DNA from 4 places in the Streptomyces melanosporofaciens genome. Region 1 is predicted to be linked to each of the others. Evidence: riboswitches for the same ligand, from Rfam matches in the RefSeq annotation. Region 1 holds a riboswitch; each other region holds the start of a gene.

Evidence for each region. A riboswitch is a leader RNA that binds a small molecule or an ion and turns the genes downstream of it on or off. The one in region 1 is predicted to bind cyclic di-AMP.
Region 2: it holds a riboswitch for cyclic di-AMP, as region 1 does, so the genes downstream of both, BLV72_RS13190 (transglycosylase family protein) here and BLV72_RS13980 (C40 family peptidase) in region 1, are expected to answer to the same signal.
Region 3: it holds a riboswitch for cyclic di-AMP, as region 1 does, so the genes downstream of both, BLV72_RS25955 (M23 family metallopeptidase) here and BLV72_RS13980 (C40 family peptidase) in region 1, are expected to answer to the same signal.
Region 4: it holds a riboswitch for cyclic di-AMP, as region 1 does, so the genes downstream of both, BLV72_RS18415 (M23 family metallopeptidase) here and BLV72_RS13980 (C40 family peptidase) in region 1, are expected to answer to the same signal.

Annotation. Positions count from the first base shown of each region.
Region 1 covers NZ_FNST01000002.1:2,674,618-2,679,035, reverse strand. Annotated here, with positions in the region: gene BLV72_RS13985 (L,D-transpeptidase) at 1-676, shown strand, start outside; gene BLV72_RS13980 (C40 family peptidase) at 760-1,914, opposite strand; cyclic di-AMP (ydaO/yuaA leader) riboswitch at 1,923-2,092, opposite strand; gene pcrA (DNA helicase PcrA) at 2,266-4,418, shown strand, end outside.
Region 2 covers NZ_FNST01000002.1:2,495,900-2,500,317, reverse strand. Annotated here, with positions in the region: gene BLV72_RS13200 (cytochrome P450 family protein) at 1-581, shown strand, start outside; gene BLV72_RS13195 (LysM peptidoglycan-binding domain-containing protein) at 728-1,735, shown strand; cyclic di-AMP (ydaO/yuaA leader) riboswitch at 1,990-2,157, shown strand; gene BLV72_RS13190 (transglycosylase family protein) at 2,165-2,851, shown strand; gene eno (phosphopyruvate hydratase) at 3,079-4,359, shown strand.
Region 3 covers NZ_FNST01000002.1:5,344,663-5,349,080, forward strand. Annotated here, with positions in the region: gene BLV72_RS25945 (M16 family metallopeptidase) at 1-298, shown strand, start outside; gene BLV72_RS25950 (M16 family metallopeptidase) at 295-1,701, shown strand; cyclic di-AMP (ydaO/yuaA leader) riboswitch at 2,000-2,163, shown strand; gene BLV72_RS25955 (M23 family metallopeptidase) at 2,178-2,972, shown strand; gene BLV72_RS25960 (GntR family transcriptional regulator) at 3,195-3,950, shown strand; gene BLV72_RS25965 (HPr family phosphocarrier protein) at 4,144-4,418, opposite strand, start outside.
Region 4 covers NZ_FNST01000002.1:3,673,680-3,678,097, forward strand. Annotated here, with positions in the region: gene BLV72_RS18410 (PP2C family protein-serine/threonine phosphatase) at 98-1,459, shown strand; cyclic di-AMP (ydaO/yuaA leader) riboswitch at 1,767-1,901, shown strand; gene BLV72_RS18415 (M23 family metallopeptidase) at 1,913-3,103, shown strand; gene BLV72_RS18420 (aldo/keto reductase) at 3,354-4,298, shown strand.

The DNA of each region.
Region 1 (4,418 bases):
GGCTCAGGCACGGCCGGCCCAGGCACGGCCGCTGGGCAGGTCGGCCGGATCGGTGACACCGGCGACCATGGCCGCGTCATCGTGTACGACCAGCGTGGGGCCGTACCAGAGGCAGGCCGAGCGGTTCCTGGGCCGCCCCGTGGACGGGCGGCAGTCGCGGGCGGACTGTCTCGCGATCCAGAAGTTCCAGGTCAACCACGGCATCAGCCCGACGATCGGCTACGCGGGCCCGATCACCTGGGGCGTGATGAGCCTGATCAACACCCAGAAGGCGGCCGGACACAACCCGAACGCGGCGAAGAAGTGCCCGACCAACAAGGGCCGCATCGCCTGTGTCGACCTCACCCGGCAGCTCAGCTGGATCCAGGACGGCTCCCGGCTGGTCTACGGGCCGGTGCCGGTGCGGTCCGGGCGGAACGGCTTCGAGACCCGCACCGGGCTGAAGAAGATCTACTGGCGGAACATCGACCACTGGTCGACGCTCTACAAGGTCGCCATGCCCTACAGCCAGTTCTTCGACGGCGGTCAGGCGTTCCACTCGATCGCCGGGAGCGTATGGTCCCCGCCCGGCTCCCACGGCTGCGTCAATATGCGCACGGGCGAGGCCAAGAAGTACTGGAGCCTGCTGAAGAACGGCGACGACGTGTACGTCTACGGGCGCAAGCCCGGCACGTGAGCCGATGAGGTGACGGATGCCGCTGCCCGGGGCCCCGGCCCCGGGCAGCGGCACGCCAAGGGCCGTGCGGCCCCCGTGCCGCCCTACGCGGGCCGCACGCTCCCGTAGATCGGCATCTCGGTGATCGGCGCCTTCTTCACCACATCGCCCGGCTTCGGCGCGTGGATCATCATCCCGTCGCCGATGTAGAGGCCGACATGGCTGATGTCGTCGTAGAAGAAGACCAGATCGCCCGGCTGGAGTTCGGACGTCGAGACGCGCGTACCGGCCTTCACCTGGTCCCAGGTGGTGCGCGGCAGCGAGATCCCGGCCGTCTTCCAGGCCGCCTGCGTCAGCCCTGAGCAGTCGAAGGAGCTGGGGCCGGTCGCGCCCCAGACATACGGCTTGCCGAGCTGCGACTTCGCGAAGGCGATGGCCTGGGCCGCCTTGGAGCTGTTGGCCGGCGCCGAGGGCGTCGTCGAACCGGAGCTGCTGTCTCCGTTCTGCTGCTCCTGCTTCTTGCGCGCCGCCTCCTGGCGCTGCTTCTCGGCGAGCGCGGCCGCCTTACGGCGGGCCTCTTCCGCCTTCTTCTTCTCGATCGCCGCCAGCCGCGCCTTCTCCTTGGCGGTCAGATTCGCCAGCAGCCGCCGGGCCTCGGTCAGCTTGTCCTGGACGGTCTTCTTCTGGGTCTTCAGCTGCTTCTGCGACGCGGTCAGCGAGGCGAGGCTCTCGCTGGCCTTACCGCGCTCCTTGGCGGCGCTCGCCTGCTGCTTCTGGAAGTCGTCGACGGCCTGCTTCTGCCGACCGGTCAGCCGGTCGATCAGATGCGACTGGTCGAAGACGTCCTGCGGATCGTTGGAGAACAGCAGGGTCGCGGCGGAGCGGGCCATTCCGCCGTCGCGGTACTGGGCGGCGGCGTAGGCGCCGAGCGTGCGCCGCGCCTCGTTGAGCTTCTCGGTGCGCTCGGCGACGGAGTCCAGCAGCTTGTCGACCTTGCCCCGCTGCTGATCGGCCCGCTCCTTGGCGGCGTTGTAGCGCTGGGTGGCGCTCTCCGCCTGGTGGTAGAGGGTGTCGACCTTCTCCTTGACCTTCTCGATCGACGGGGCGGCCGGCTTGGGGTCGCCCGGCGCGGCGTTGGCCGTCTGGGAGAGGAGGGTGACGGATGCGAGAGCGGCCGTGGTGAACCCGACGGCCGTACGGCGGCCGTGACCGGTGAGCGGGGCCGGTATTCGGCTCCGCGGCTTGCGGTGCGACGCCAAGGGAGGCGACTCCTTCCGTGGACCGCCTACCGGGTTAGCTGTCGGGTTCGGGCGGTACGGAAGGTTGCCCTACGGCCGTGTCCGGGCGGCACCTGCGTGCCACGCCGTTCGGGCCGATTCACCCCGGTGTTGCGTTGTCGGGTCCCCGGCTCCGGGCGCCCTACGGCGGTGCCGGACTCGGCGGAGGCCGCCCGTGCCGACGTGGTTCGCCGACGGATCTTCCGGGCCGCCTGACGCAGGACGGTAGCCAACACGTGGGGCTCCTGTGAAGACTGGTGGCCGTTTTGCCCGAAACCGTTTCGTGATGTTCGGGCATCGGCTGTCAGTGGGGCGGCCTAGACTCGGGGAGCGATGAGCAGCCTCTTTGACGACAGCTTCCTGGCGGACCTCGGGCCTCCTTCGAACGAGGAGCCACCGCCGCCGCCCGAGGATTCGGCGCACCCCGGCCCCGACGGTGCCGAGGACGTGCCGCATCACCTGTTCAGCGGCGGCTTCGACGCGCCCGTGCCCCGGGAGGCCCATTACCGGGACGGCGCGGCGCGGCCCGTCGTGGACCCGTCCGCCCTGCTCGAGGGGTTGAACGAGCAGCAGAGAGCCGCCGTGGAGCACACCGGCTCGCCGCTGCTGATCGTCGCGGGCGCCGGCTCCGGCAAGACCCGGGTGCTCACCCACCGCATCGCCTATCTGCTCGGCGCCCGCGGGACGCACCCCGGCCAGATCCTCGCCATCACCTTCACCAACAAGGCGGCGGGCGAGATGAAGGAGCGGGTGGAGGAGCTCGTCGGCCCGCGGGCGAACGCCATGTGGGTCTCCACCTTCCACAGCGCCTGCGTCCGCATCCTGCGCCGCGAGTCCAAGAAGCTCGGCTTCACCTCATCGTTCTCGATCTACGACGCCGCCGACTCCAAGCGGCTGATGTCGCTGGTCTGCCGGGATCTGGATCTCGACCCCAAGCGGTTCCCGCCGAAGTCCTTCAGCGCCAAGATCTCCAACCTGAAGAACGAGCTGATCGACGAGGAGACCTTCGCCGGACAGGCGACGGACGGTTTCGAGAAGACGCTGGCCGAGGCGTATGCGATGTACCAGGCGAGGCTGCGCGAGGCCAACGCGCTGGACTTCGACGACATCATCATGACCACGGTCAATCTGCTCCAGGCGTTCCCGGACGTGGCCGAGCACTACCGCCGCCGCTTCCGGCACGTCCTGGTGGACGAGTACCAGGACACCAACCACGCGCAGTACACCCTCGTGCGCGAGCTGGTGGGCACGGACACCGAGGAGACCACGGCCGCCGAGCTGTGCGTGGTGGGCGACGCCGACCAGTCGATCTACGCCTTCCGGGGCGCCACGATCCGCAACATCCTCCAGTTCGAGGAGGACTACCCCACCGCGCGGACGATCCTCCTCGAGCAGAACTACCGCTCCACCCAGACCATCCTGAGCGCGGCCAACGCGGTCATCGAGCGCAATGAGAACCGCCGCCCGAAGAACCTGTGGACCGAGGCCGGCGCCGGGACCGAGATCACCGGCTATGTGGCCGACACCGAGCACGACGAGGCCCAATTCGTCGCCGACGAGATCGACCGGCTGACCGACGCGGGCGACGCCAAGGCCGGTGACGTGGCGGTCTTCTACCGGACCAACGCCCAGTCCCGTGTCTTCGAAGAGATCTTCATCCGGGTCGGGCTGCCGTACAAGGTCGTCGGCGGCGTGCGCTTCTACGAGCGCAAGGAGGTCCGGGACGTCCTCGCCTATCTGCGGGTGCTGGCCAACCCCGAGGACTCCGTCCCGCTCCGCCGGATTCTGAACGTGCCCAAGCGCGGCATCGGGGAGCGCGCGGAGGCCATGATCGACGCGCTGGCGCTGCGCGAGAAGATCACCTTCCCGCAGGCGCTGCGCCGGGTCGACGACGCGTACGGCATGGCGGCCCGCTCGGCCAACGCCGTCAAGCGGTTCAACACGCTCATGGAGGAGCTGCACACCATTGTGGAGTCCGGGGCGGGCCCGGCGACCGTCCTGGAGGCGGTGCTGGAGCGCACCGGCTATCTGGCCGAGCTCCAGGCGTCCACCGACCCGCAGGACGAGACCCGGATCGAGAACCTGCAGGAGCTCGCGGCCGTGGCCCTGGAGTTCGAGCAGGACCGCGGCGAGGAGAACCCCGGCACCCTCGCGGACTTCCTGGAGCAGGTCGCGCTCGTCGCCGACTCCGACCAGATCCCCGACGAGGACACCGACGGCTCCGGCGTGATCACGCTGATGACGCTGCACACGGCGAAGGGCCTGGAGTTCCCGGTCGTCTTCCTCAGCGGCATGGAGGACGGCGTCTTCCCGCATATGCGGGCGCTCGGCCAGACCAAGGAGCTGGAGGAGGAGCGGCGGCTGGCCTATGTGGGTATCACCCGGGCCCGCGAGCGGCTCTATCTGACCCGCTCGACCATGCGCAGTGCCTGGGGCCAGCCCGCGTACAACCCGCCCTCCCGCTTCCTGGAGGAGATCCCGGACCA
Region 2 (4,418 bases), 180 kb from region 1:
ACCACGGGGAGCACCTCACCGAGAACGAGGCCGCGGCCATGGCCTTCATCCTCTTGTTCGCCGGCTTCGAGACCACCGTCAACCTCATCGGCAACGGCGTCTACGCACTCCTGCGCCATCCGGAGCAGCGAGCCGTCATGCAGCGGGCCCTGGAAGAAGGGGACGAGCGGCTGCTGGCCGCCGGGGTCGAGGAGCTGCTGCGCTACGACGGGCCCGTGGAGATCGCCACCTGGCGGTTCGCCACCGAGCCGCTCACCCTCGCGGGCCAGCGCATCGCCGAAGGGGAGCCGGTGCTGGTGGTGCTCGCCGCCGCCGACCGGGACCCCGAGCGGTTCGCGGAGCCCGATCTCCTCGACCTCACCCGCCGCGACAACCAGCACCTCGGCTACGGCCACGGCATCCACTACTGCCTCGGCGCCCCGCTCGCCCGGCTGGAGGCGCAGACCGCGATCGCCACCCTGCTGCGGCGCCTGCCCGGACTGCGGCTCGCGGCGGATCCGGAGGATCTGCGGTGGCGCGGCGGGCTCATCATGCGCGGGCTGCGCACGCTCCCGGTGACCTGGAATTCCGCGGACCGCTGAGGCGTCCAAGGCCCGTGCGTACGGACATTGGTGACGAATGATCAGCTGTGTGACCTCGGCGTGACCTGGGATACATCGGCTTGTGATGATCGAGTGCCCTCGCTATGTTCACCGGCAACCGAGTTCGCCATAGAGAGGGCAATCGCATGCGTTCCGGTAATGGTCGACACCGTCGCCCCCGTCAGGCTCCGGCCATCATCGTCGCGGCGGGGGTCACGGGAGCGAGCATCGCCCTGCCCCTCTTCGGGGCGTCGGGCGCCCAGGCCGCCGACACCGCCACCTGGGATCAGGTCGCCGAGTGCGAGAGCGGCGGCATGTGGAGCGCCAACGAGGGCAACGGCTTCTACGGCGGATTGCAGCTGACCCTCGACATGTGGAAGGACTACGGCGGCACGGAGTACGCCCCGCGTCCCGACCTGGCCAGCCGCTCCCAGCAGATATCCGTCGCCCAGTCGATCCTCGGCGACCGCGGCCCCGACGCCTGGCCGAGCTGTGCGCTGGGCGCCGGGCTCACCGACGGCGGCGGCGCCCCCGATGTGAACCCCGGTGGCACGGCCACCCCGGATGCGGGGACCGGCCGGGGCGAGGCGGGGGACCGGGGGCGGGACGGCTCCTCCTCGCCGGAGTCGGACCGTTCGGGGACGTCCGACAGCGCCGGTAAGCCGGATTCGTCCGGATCGACCGAGGAGCCGGAGGCCCCCCACACCTCCAAGTCCCCCGATGGGCTGGACGGCTCGGCATCGGACACCCCGACGCCGGACGGCTCGGCCTCGGATGACCCGGCATCGGGCGACTCGGACGACTCGGCGTCGGACGGCTCGAAGGGGTCCTCGGCGGATCCCTCCGCCGACCCCTCGCCCTCCGGCCGTCACCGCGGCTCCCCGGACGCCGGGGAGCGGGCCGAGGGCGGCGATGCGGTGGGCGGGCAGCCCTCCGGGCGCCACGCTTCGCGCGACGCCGCGGACCGCGACCAGGGCCCCACGGGCGACGATTACACTGTTCGCCCCGGTGACAATCTGTCAGGGATCGCCGAGGACCGAAATGTGTCCCGAGGTTGGGAAGGGCTCTACGAGAGCAACGAGGAGCTCATCGGAATCGACCCCGACCTGATCATCCCTGGTCAGCGACTTGACCTCTCCATCAGGGAGCAGTGATTCGGGGGGAATTGCCCGATCTGGTTCCGGTGAGACATACATCTCGTCACAATTTCCGGGCCGCACCTCCTGTCCGATCTCTCCTCACCCGGCCCTACCTGCGCCGATGTGGGCCGGGTGAGATCAATTACAGCCCCATTCGCTGCCATTGGGGTGTTTGAACGTTCTCGGGAGGTGTGTTTAACGTCTTTCCGCTCGCCACCGCGAGCACCGTCGATCGTCACGCCGAATCCTGCCGGCGGTCGGGGGAATCCGACGCGTCAGCGCCGAAGGCAGGAGCGGGGGACCCAAGGTAGGTGCCGAGTGGCCTGTGGACACGGGCTCGTCGGCTAGGGGTGAAGCCGGGAGCGATCATCGCGACCGGCCGGGCAACTCACGTCCGAACCCGACAGCTCACCTCGTAGGCGTCGGTGAGGAAACGAACCAACGATGCTGAAGTCCAACGGGAAGCACCGCCGTCCCTCCAAGGCCACCCGTATCGCCGCGCTCACCGGTCTCGCCGGTGCCGCCGTGGCGGCGCCCCTCATCGGGGCGACCTCCGCCTCCGCGGCCACCAGCTCCCAGTGGGACCAGGTCGCGCAGTGCGAGGCCGGTGGCAACTGGTCGATCAACACCGGCAACGGCTACTACGGCGGCCTGCAGTTCTCGAGCTCCACCTGGGCCGCGTACGGCGGCACCGCCTACGCGCCCACCGCGGACAAGGCCAGCAAGAGCCAGCAGATCCAGATAGCCGAGAAGGTCCTCGGCAGCCAGGGCAAGGGCGCCTGGCCGGTCTGCGGCAAGGGTCTGACCTCCGGCGGCAGCCCGTCCGCGCCCTCCGCGCCCTCCGGTTCGCAGGACCAGCCGTCGGCCTCCACCAAGTCGGCCCCGGCCGCCCAGCCTGCCCAGCCGAAGGCGCAGCCGCACTCCGAGCCCGAGCGCGCCACGCGTGAGCAGCCCCGTGGCCCGATCAAGAAGGGTGACGGCGAGTACAAGGTCAAGGCCGGCGACACCCTCGGCACGATCGCCAAGGAGCACCACGTCAAGGGCGGCTGGAAGAAGCTCTTCAAGCTGAACGACGACATCGTGGAGAAGGCCGACCTGATCTACCCCGGCCAGAAGCTCCACCTCGGCTGAGCCGCGGTGAGCACCTGAGAGTCGAGCCCCGGTCGGGCGTGCCGCCCCCATGGCGCGCCCCACCGGGGCTCCCCCATTTCCCGATTCACCAGAAGTCTGGATATGTGATTCGGAATCTGGCTTTTTGTGTCACGCCCCCGTCTCGTGGGGCGGGCGAACGCGGGGTGCAGCCCTCCCGGCCCGTTAGGCTCGTGCTGCTACCGCAGACCCATACGAAGGAGAACCTCGTGCCGTCCATCGACGTCGTCGTAGCTCGCGAGATCCTCGACTCGCGAGGCAACCCCACGGTCGAGGTCGAGGTTGGCCTCGACGACGGCAGCACCGGCCGTGCCGCCGTTCCGTCCGGCGCCTCCACCGGCGCCTTCGAGGCCCTCGAGCTCCGTGACGGCGACAAGAACCGCTACAACGGCAAGGGCGTGGAGAAGGCCGTCCTCGCCGTCATCGAGCAGATCGGCCCCGAGCTGGTCGGCTACGACGCCACCGAGCAGCGCCTGATCGACCAGGCGATGTTCGACCTGGACGCCACCCCGGACAAGTCCTCGCTCGGTGCCAACGCCATCCTCGGCGTCTCCCTCGCGGTCGCGCACGCCGCCTCCGAGGCGTCCGACCTCCCGCTCTTCCGTTACCTCGGCGGGCCGAACGCCCATCTGCTGCCGGTGCCGATGATGAACATCCTCAACGGCGGATCGCACGCCGACTCCAATGTGGACATCCAGGAGTTCATGATCGCGCCGATCGGCGCGGAGTCCTTCTCCGAGGCCGTGCGCTGGGGCGCCGAGGTCTATCACACCCTGAAGTCCGTGCTGAAGGAGCGCGGCCTGTCCACCGGCCTCGGCGACGAGGGCGGCTTCGCGCCGAACCTCGGCTCCAACCGTGAGGCCCTCGACCTGATCCTCGAGGCGATCAAGAAGGCCGGCTACCAGCCGGGCCAGGACATCGCGCTCGCGCTGGACGTCGCCGCCTCCGAGTTCTACAAGGACGGGTCGTACGAGTTCGAGGGCAAGTCCCGCACCGCCGCCGAGATGACCTCGTACTACGCCGAGCTGGTCGCCGCGTACCCGCTGGTCTCCATCGAGGACCCGCTGAACGAGGAGGACTGGGACGGCTGGAAGACCATCACCGAGCAGCTCGGCGACAAGGTCCAGCTGGTCGGCGACGACCTCTTCGTCACCAACCCCGAGCGGCTCTCCCGCGGTATCGACAGCGACACCGCGAACGCCCTGCTGGTCAAGGTCAACCAGATCGGCTCGCTGACCGAGACCCTGGACGCCGTCGAGCTGGCCCAGCGCAGCGGCTACAAGTGCATGATGTCGCACCGCTCCGGTGAGACCGAGGACGTCACCATCGCCGACCTGGCCGTCGCCACCAACTGCGGCCAGATCAAGACCGGCGCCCCGGCCCGCTCCGAGCGGGTGGCCAAGTACAACCAGCTGCTGCGCATCGAGGAGATCCTCGACGACGCCGCGGTGTACGCGGGTCGCTCGGCCTTCCCGCGCTTCAAGGGCTGACCTGCGTACGTCCTCACGTAGCAGACACGTCTGACACCCGTCCCCGGCCGCGGTCCCGT
Region 3 (4,418 bases), 2.7 Mb from region 1:
CCCGCAGGAGATGGAGCGGGCGCAGGCGCAGATCGAGCGCGAGTGGCTGGACCGGCTGGCCACGGTCGGCGGCCGGGCCGACGAGCTCTGCCGGTACGCCGTGCTCTTCGGCGACCCGCAGCTGGCGCTGACCGCCGTGGAGCGGGTGCTCGACATCACCGCCGAGGAGGTGCGGGCCGTGGCCGCGGCGCGGCTGCGCCCCGACAACCGCGCCGTGCTGGTCTATGAGCCCGTCCAGGGCGCCGAGGACGCAGCCGACACCGCCGAGACCGACGCAGAAGGGGAGGCGGCCCAGTGAGCGACGCCGTCACCGCGACCATGACCTTCCACCCGCAGCCCAAGGGCGGCGCGCCCAAGCCGTGGGCGTTCCCGGCCCCCGAGCGCGGTGAGCTGTCCAACGGCCTTACCGTGCTGCGCTGCCACCGCCCCGGCCAGCAGGTCGTCGCCGTCGAGATCAATCTGGAGGCGCCGCTGGACGCCGAGCCCACCGGGCTCGAAGGCGTCGCCACGATCATGGCGCGCGCCCTGTCGGAGGGCACCGACAAGCACGACGCCGAGGAGTTCGCCGCCGAGCTCGAGCGCTGCGGCGCCACGCTGGACGCGCATGCCGACCACCCCGGCCTCCGCGTCTCCCTGGAGGTCCCGGTCTCCCGGCTGCCCAAGGCGCTCGGTCTGCTGGCCGACGCCCTGCGTGCGCCCGCCTTCCCGGACGGCGAGGTCGAGCGGCTGGTGCGCAACCGGCTGGACGAGATCCCCCATGAGCTGGCCAACCCGGCCCGCCGCGCCTCGATGGCCCTCTCCGCGGCCCTCTTCCCGGCCGAGTCGCGGATGTCCCGGCCGCGCCAGGGCACCCAGGAGACCATCGAGGGCATCGACGCCGCGGCCGTGCGGGCCTTCTACGAGGCGCATGTCCGCCCCTCCACGGCCACCGCCGTGATCGTGGGCGACCTCACCGGGGTCGACCTCGACGGGGCGCTCGCCGACACCCTGGGCGCCTGGACGGGCGGGGCGGGCGCGCCGCGCCCGGTTCCCCCGATCGTCGCGGACGACCTCGGCCGTGTGGTGATCGTCGACCGGCCGGGCGCGGTGCAGACCCAGCTGCTCATCGGGCGCGTCGGCGCCGACCGCCATGACCGGATCTGGCCCGCGCAGGTGCTCGGCACGTACTGCCTCGGTGGCACCCTCACCTCCCGCCTCGACCGTGTGCTGCGCGAGGAGAAGGGCTACACCTACGGGGTGCGCGCCTTCGGTCAGGTGCTGCGCTCGGCGCCCCCGGCGCCCTCGGGCGGCTCCGCGGGCGCCGCCATGCTGGCGATCAGCGGCTCGGTGGCCACCGAGGTCACCGGGCCCGCGCTGGAGGACCTCTGGAAGGTGCTGCGCACGCTGAAGGAGGAGGGGCTCACCGACGAGGAGCGCGATGTCGCGGTGCAGAACCTGGTGGGCGTCGCCCCGCTGAAGTACGAGACGGCGGCGTCCGTCGCGGGCACTCTCGCCGACCAGGTCGAGCAGCATCTTCCGGACGATTTCCAGGCGCAGTTGTACGCCCGCCTCGCGGAGACCGGCACGGTGGAGGCGACCGCCGCGGTGGTGAGCGCCTTCCCGGCGGACCGGCTGGTCACGGTGCTGGTCGGGGACGCCTCGGCGATCGAGGAGCCGGTCAGGGCGCTGGGCATCGGCGAGGTGCGCGTCATCTCCGGCTGAGCCGCGAGGAGTTGGCCGAGTGGCCGGATCCGGCCGAGGAGCCGACGCCCAGGCCGGCTCACTGACGATCCCGGTTCACTGACGATCCGGCAGACGGTCCGGTCAACGAGCTCACGACGGAAGGACCCCGGCCCCCGTAAGGGTGCCGGGGTCCTTCCTTCATGCCCGATTTGCGGGAGTGACAGCTTGTTTGGTTTGTGGGGAGAGCAACAAAAAACCGGAACCGTTTGGTGATCGACAGCGGGCCCGCTTAGCGTCAGTCCGGCTGTTCGCCGGCAACCCGCCGCACCCGCGGCACGGACAGTCATCGCCGAGTCCCCGTACGGCGCGAGCCAGGGGAGCCGGGGACCCACACGTCCCCAGGGGTGAATCGGGCCCCTTCCTCAGCTGGGGGAGGAGTCCGTAGGAGACCTTCCTGCTCCGAACCCGTCAGCTAACCCGGTAGGCGAGAAGGAAGGAAAGGAGTGCGCCTCAGTATGGCGTCCACCCGCACTGCCACCGGGAAACACCGCCGCACCACCAAGGTCAACGTCCGCACCGGCGCGAACGTCGTGGGCATCACCACCGTCGCCTCGGGTGTGGTCGCCGGGATCACCGGACAGGCGTTCGCGGCCGACACGGGCCCCAGTGCCCAGCAGACCGGTCTGACCCAGGCGATCGTGATCGGCGATGGGATCGCGGACCACATCGAGGACCAGGCGCAGGCCCAGGAGACCGCCGCCGAGCAGGCCGCCGCCAAGGCCAAGGCGGAGACGATCGCCCGCCAGGAGGCCGCCAGAAAGGCGGAGGCCGCGGCGAAGAAGGCCAAGGCCGAGCGCGAGGCCAAGGAGCGCGCGGCGCGCGAGGCCGAGCGCAAGCGCCTGAACACCTTCGAGTCGCCGATCAGCGGCTCCTACGTCTCCACCGGCTACGAGGCGGCCAGCGGACTGTGGTCCTCCGGCAGCCACACCGGCATCGACTTCCACGCCTCCTCCGGCACCTCGGTGCACTCCGTGGGCATGGGCGAGATCGTCGAGGCGGGCTGGGGCGGCTCCTACGGCAACAACGTCGTCATCAAGATGAACGACGGCACCTACACCCAGTACGGCCACCTGTCGTCGATCAGCGTCTCGGTCGGCCAGAAGGTCACCCCCGGCCAGCAGATCGGCCTGTCGGGCGCCACCGGCAACGTCACCGGACCGCATCTGCACTTCGAGGCCCGCACCAGTCCGGACTACGGCTCGGACATCGACCCCCTGTCGTATCTGCGCTCGCACGGCGTCAACGTCTGACCCCGCGGGACTCCGCTCACGTCCGACCCCCGCGAGTCTCCGAGAAGGCCCCGTCCACCGGACGGGGCCTTCGGCGTGCCGCCGCCCGCTGACCAAAAAATATCCATGAAATGCACTCCGCCATCGGAAATGACGTCCGATGGGAATAGAGTCGTGCAATGCGCGTTCCATGGATGCGTTTCGCGGGCATTAAGGCGGAGGTTCGACAATGTGGGACCGGAAGTGAGCGGGGATACGACCGCGGCCCAGGGCGGTCGCCGGATTTCGGCGCATGCGGTGTGCACGGCGATTCGCGACGACATCGTCTCCGGCACCCATCAGCCCGGCAGCCGGCTCACCGAGGAACTTCTCGCCCGGCGCTACGGCGTCTCGCGGGTGCCGGTCCGCGAGGCCCTGCGCACCTTGGAGTCCGAGGGCTTCGTGACGACCCGGCGGCACGCGGGGGCCTGCGTCGCCCAGCCCTCCGAGCGCGAGGCGGCCGATCTGCTGGACATCCGGGCGCTGCTGGAGCCGCTGGGCGCCGCGCGGGCCGCACAGCGCCGCACCGAGGCCCATCTGAAGGTGCTGCGCGGGCTGGTCCGGCTCGGCCGGGAGCGGGCCCAACACGGCCGGCTCGGCGAGCTGCGGCCGCTGGGCGACTGGTTCCACGAGACGCTCGCCCAGGCGTCCGGCAGCCCGAGCCTGGCCGCGATGCTCGTCCAGCTGCGCCGCAAGACCGCGTGGGTGTACGCGGCCGTGCCCGCGCCGCAGTCCGCACCGCCCGGGGGTGCCCGGCGCCCCGACCCGGCCGCGCGGGCCGTGGAGTCCTGGGCGGAGCACGGCGCGCTGGTGGACGCGGTGGCGCGCGGTGACGCCGACCGGGCGCGGGCGCTCGCCGCAGCGCACACCGAGCGCGCGCTGGCGGAATACCGGCAGCGCCGCCCCATCCCGGTGAGCGCTTCGAAACATTCCGTAAACACGGCGAGCGGCCGGAATTAACAGCGATCCCGTATACAACTCTCGGGAATTCTCCGCATGGTTTTGCGGCGCCCGGTTTTCGGTCCGCCGAGTCCGGGTGGAAACGGAAAACAGCGGGGCCGCGGGGACCGTAATGGTCGCCGCGGCCCCGCCGTGCCGAACCCTTGAATCACACGGAAATCACACAGGAATCACATGTGAATCGGGCGGTGGATCAGACGGTCTCGGGAAGCTCCTCGAGGCCCTCCGCCACCAGCTTCGCCAGCCGGTCGAGCGCGACCTCGGCATCGTCCGCGTCGGAGGCGAGGACGACCTCCTCGCCGCCCTGGGCGCCCAGGCCCAGCACGGCCAGCATGGAGGCGGCGTTGACCGGGGTGCCGTCGCCCTTGGCGATCGTGATGGGGACGCCGGCGGCGGTGGCCGCCCGGACGAAGATCGACGCAGGGCGGGCGTGCAGGCCCTCGGCCCAGCCGATGGTGACGCGGCGCT
Region 4 (4,418 bases), 1.0 Mb from region 1:
CACCGATTCGCCTGGCAGCCCGTCAGCCGGAAGCCTGGTGACGAAGGTGACGAGGGCGGCGACGGCGGGACGCGGACCAGGGAAGCGAGAGAAGCCGGTGCGGGTGCGAGGGAGCAGGGCTCGTACGGGCGCCCGTACGGAGTGGCGTACGGCCTGGCCCCGGCTGAGCCGCCCGCACACCCACCGCCGCCGCACCCGCCTGCGCACGCTCATCGACACCGGCGCCGCGGCCGGTGGTGTCTCCGCCGACGCATTCACCGGCCCCACCGCGGGGCCCGGCCCGGCCGAGGACGCTCACCAGGGGCTGCCGGGCCGCCGGGTGGCCCGCTGGGTTCCCGCCCTCCTCATCCTCGGCGGCGTCAGCTTCGACCTGGCCACCCCGTCCGGCTACACCGCCTCGCCCTTCTTCGCCGCCGCCCCTCTGGTCGCCGCGGCGCTCTTACCGCTGCGCCAGACCGTCATCATGGCCGTCATCGCCGTCCTCACGACCTGCCTGCTGGCGGAGTTGCACGGTGTGACGGACCCGACCCAGGCGGCCACCGAGATCGTCACGGTCGCCACCGTGACCGTGCTGGCGGTGGCGATCAACCGTGTCGTACGCCGCAGCTACCACCGGCTCGCCTCGGCGCGCGGTGTCGCGGAGGCGGCCCAGCGCGCCGTCCTGCCCGCGCCGCCCGCCCGTCTCGCCGGGCTGGAGATCGCCGCGCGCTACGTCCCGGCGGAGAAGTACGCGGCGATCGGCGGTGACCTGTACGCGGTCCAGGACACCCCGCACGGCGTACGGCTGACCGTCGGAGACGTACGCGGCAAGGGGCTGGGGGCCGTGGAGGTCGTGGCCATCCTGCTGGGCTGCTTTCGGGAGGCGGCGGAGCAGGAGACGACTCTGGAGGCGCTCGTGGGCCGGCTGGAACGGGCGCTGCAGCGTGAGGGCGCCCGGCGGGCCGACCTGGAGGTGTTCGAGGGGTTCACGACGGCGGTGGTGGCCGAGATTCCGCGTGGCGGCTCCACTCTGCGGCTGCTCAACCGCGGCCATCCGGCACCGCTGCTCATGGCGGAGGACGGCGCGGTGCGCGCCCTGGAGCCGGAGGCGGCGGCGCTGCCGGTGGGGATGGGGGAGTTGGCCGGGTGGCCGGACCGGGTGATGGAGCTGGGGTTCGAGGAGGGGGAGACGCTGCTGCTGTTCACGGATGGGGTGACGGAGGCCCGGGACCGCAATGGCGCGTTCTACGACCCGGCGAAGCAGCTGCGCGGCCGCCGCTTCGCCGATCCGCAGGAGCTGCTGGACGCGTTGGTGGCCGATGTCGAGCGCCATACGGACGGCGGGACGTCGGACGACATGGCGCTGCTGGCGGTCCGCCGGACCCCGGCCCGCGGAAACGGACGGGGGAACGGGCGCGACGGCGGTGATGCGCACCGCACAGGCCTTACGGGGGGCGGCGACACTCCCCACCGTCCGTAGCCGACCGGGTCCATACCGTCCGTAGCCGACCGGGTCCATACCGTGCGTAGTCGACCGAGCTCCCTCCGCATAACAATTGCTGCACGATCGGTCCGCACGCGTTTTTGTGAACCTTTGGCCAGTGTGCCGACTCGCCCCGATCTGTCCCCTCTTGAGCGCTAAGTTCATGCCAAAGGTGCGCGGATTCCTCAGAACAGCTTGGAATCACATCGCGCTCTCTATTAACGTTCGATAACGCAGCGCGGTCGTCACAACCGTCGCAAGGGCGGCACCGTGCGCCGTCGCCGAATCCCATACGTACACCGGCAGTACCGCACCACCAGAAGCACCAAGGGAACCGGGGAACCAACACCTTGGGGTGAATCGGGTCGAACCTGACCCGTAGGAGACCTTCCTGCTCCGAACCCGTCAGCTAACCCGGTAGGCGAGAAGGAAGGAAAGGAGTGCGCCTCCGTGGCGTCCAACAGGTCTGCCCTGGACGAGGCCCCGTATCGCACACGGGGAGGCGGTTTGGGGACCGCCACCGCCTACGGCCCCGGCTTCGACGCCGGCGCCGGGATGAGCTCCGGGGACGGCCACTTCGCCCCCGACGATCGGTACCCGGATGCGGATGGGGACGCGTTCGAGGGCCCGGGTGCCGGATTCGAGACCGAGCCCTGGGAGGAGTGGAACCCCACCGAGGAGTCCATCGCTCCCGTACGCGGCCGGCACCGCGTGGCCAAGCAGCGCGGCGGGACCATGGCGCGCAGCGGCGCCGTCCTCGGGGTCGGCGTGATCGCGGCGGTCGGTGCGGGCGGTATGGCCAGCGCCAAGGACCGTCCCAAGCCGCCCATTTCCATGCCGGACCTCGGCCATGTCGCCGATGAGGTCAAGGCCAGCCTGCCCGCCGCCAAGGACCTGCCCGGCATCGGCTCCTGGGCGTCGGACGACAGCGGCGGCCCGCAGACGGCCGCCGCCCCGCTCTCCCAGGCCGGGCTGACCAGCGAGGACGAGCAGCGCGGCACCACCGACGCGGGCGAGGCGCTCCGCGCCCGCATCCTCCAGCAGGCCGAGAACCAGCAGAACGCGGCGGACGAGGACAGCCGCACCGCCGCGGCGAAGGCCGCCGCGGAGAAGGCATCCGACCAGGCCGCGGAGGTGGCCGCGCAGCGGAAGGCCAAGGCCGAGGCGGAGAAGAAGGCCGCCGAGCAGCGGGCGAAGGAGGCGGCCGAGAAGAAGGCCGCGGCCGAGCGCCAGGCCAGGCTCGCCGCCGCGTACACCCTCCCCGTCGGCTCGTACACCCTGACCGCGAGCTTCGGCCAGGCGGGCGACATCTGGTCGGCCGACCACACCGGCCAGGACTTCGCCGCCCCGACCGGCACCCCGGCCAAGGCGGTGCACGGCGGCACCATCACCCAGGCGGGCTGGGCCGGTTCGTACGGTTACCGCATCGTGCTGACCCTCAGCGACGGCACCGAGGTCTGGTACTGCCACCTGTCCTCGATGGTCGTCACCTCGGGCAAGGTGACGGCGGGCGACGTCATCGGCCGCGTCGGCGCCACCGGCAATGTGACCGGCCCGCACCTCCACCTCGAGGTCCGGCCGGGCGGCGGCTCGCCGATCGACCCGATGCCCTGGCTGCGCCAGCACGGGATGAACCCCTGATACAACCCCTGATACTCCGGCGGCTCTGGCGCTCTCTCCCCCCTTGACGCCAGGGCCGCCGGTTTACGTCCCGACGGGGCCGCCCCCAGGAACAACCCCCCAGGAACAACCCCCCAGGAACAACCCCTCAGGAACAACCCCTCAGGACCAACCCCTCAGAACCAACCCCGCCCAGCCACCACTCCAGGAACAACCCCGCCCAGCCACCACTCCAGGAACAACCCCGCCCGGCCACCCGTTGTAAAGACGTATGGCTGACAACACACAGAAGATCGGTGACCTGTCCGTCTTCCCCTTCTCCCTCGGCGGGAACGTCTTCGGCTGGACCGCCAACGAGTCCGAGTCCTTCCGGGTGCTCGACGCCTTCGTCGCGGCGGGCGGCAATTTCATCGACACCGCCGATGTCTACTCCGCGTGGGTGCCGGGCAACGAGGGCGGCGAGTCCGAGACCGTCCTGGGCAACTGGTTCGCCTCCCGGCGCAACCGTTCCGACGTCGTCCTCGCCACCAAGGTGGGCGGCGGCTCCCCGGAGCCCCGCGGCCTGACCTCGTCCGCCATCAAATCGGGCGTCGAGGAATCCCTCCAGCGGCTGCGCACCGACTACATCGACCTCTACTACACCCACTACGACGATCCGTCGGTGCCGGTGGAGGAGATCATCACCACCCTGGACGAGCTGGTCAGGGAGGGCAAGGTCCGCGAGATCGCCGCGTCCAACGTCAGCGCGGAGCGCCTGGAGGCCCTGCTGACCTTCTCCACCCAGGAGGGCCTGGCCCGCTATGTCGCCCTCCAGCCGCACTACAACCTGGTATCCCGCGACACCTTCGAGGGTGAGCTGGCCGACGTCGCCGCCCGCCACCACCTGGCGACCATCCCGTACTACTCCCTGGCGTCCGGCTTCCTGACCGGCAAGTACCGCCCGGGCACGGCGGTCGACAGCCCCCGCTCCTCGGGCGCGGCCCAGCACCTGGAGACCGAGCGCGGCCAGAAGGTCCTCGCCGCCCTGGACGACGTCGCCGCCAACCACCGCGCCGAGCCCGCCACGGTCGCCCTGGCGTGGCTCCTCGCCCAGCCCACGGTCGTGGCCCCCCTGGCCAGCGCCAGCTCCGTCGACCAGCTCCCCGCCCTCCTGGCCTCGATCGACCTCAAGCTGACCCAGCCGGAACTGGACCTGCTGACGTCGGCATCGGACTGACGGGAAGGCGGGACGGGACGGGGGCGAACCGCCCGGCGGACGGTAGGACGGCGGGCGGGCCACAAGCCCCGCCCGCCTGAGCCCCCCGCACGTACGCGAACCGCTACATACGACTGAGGA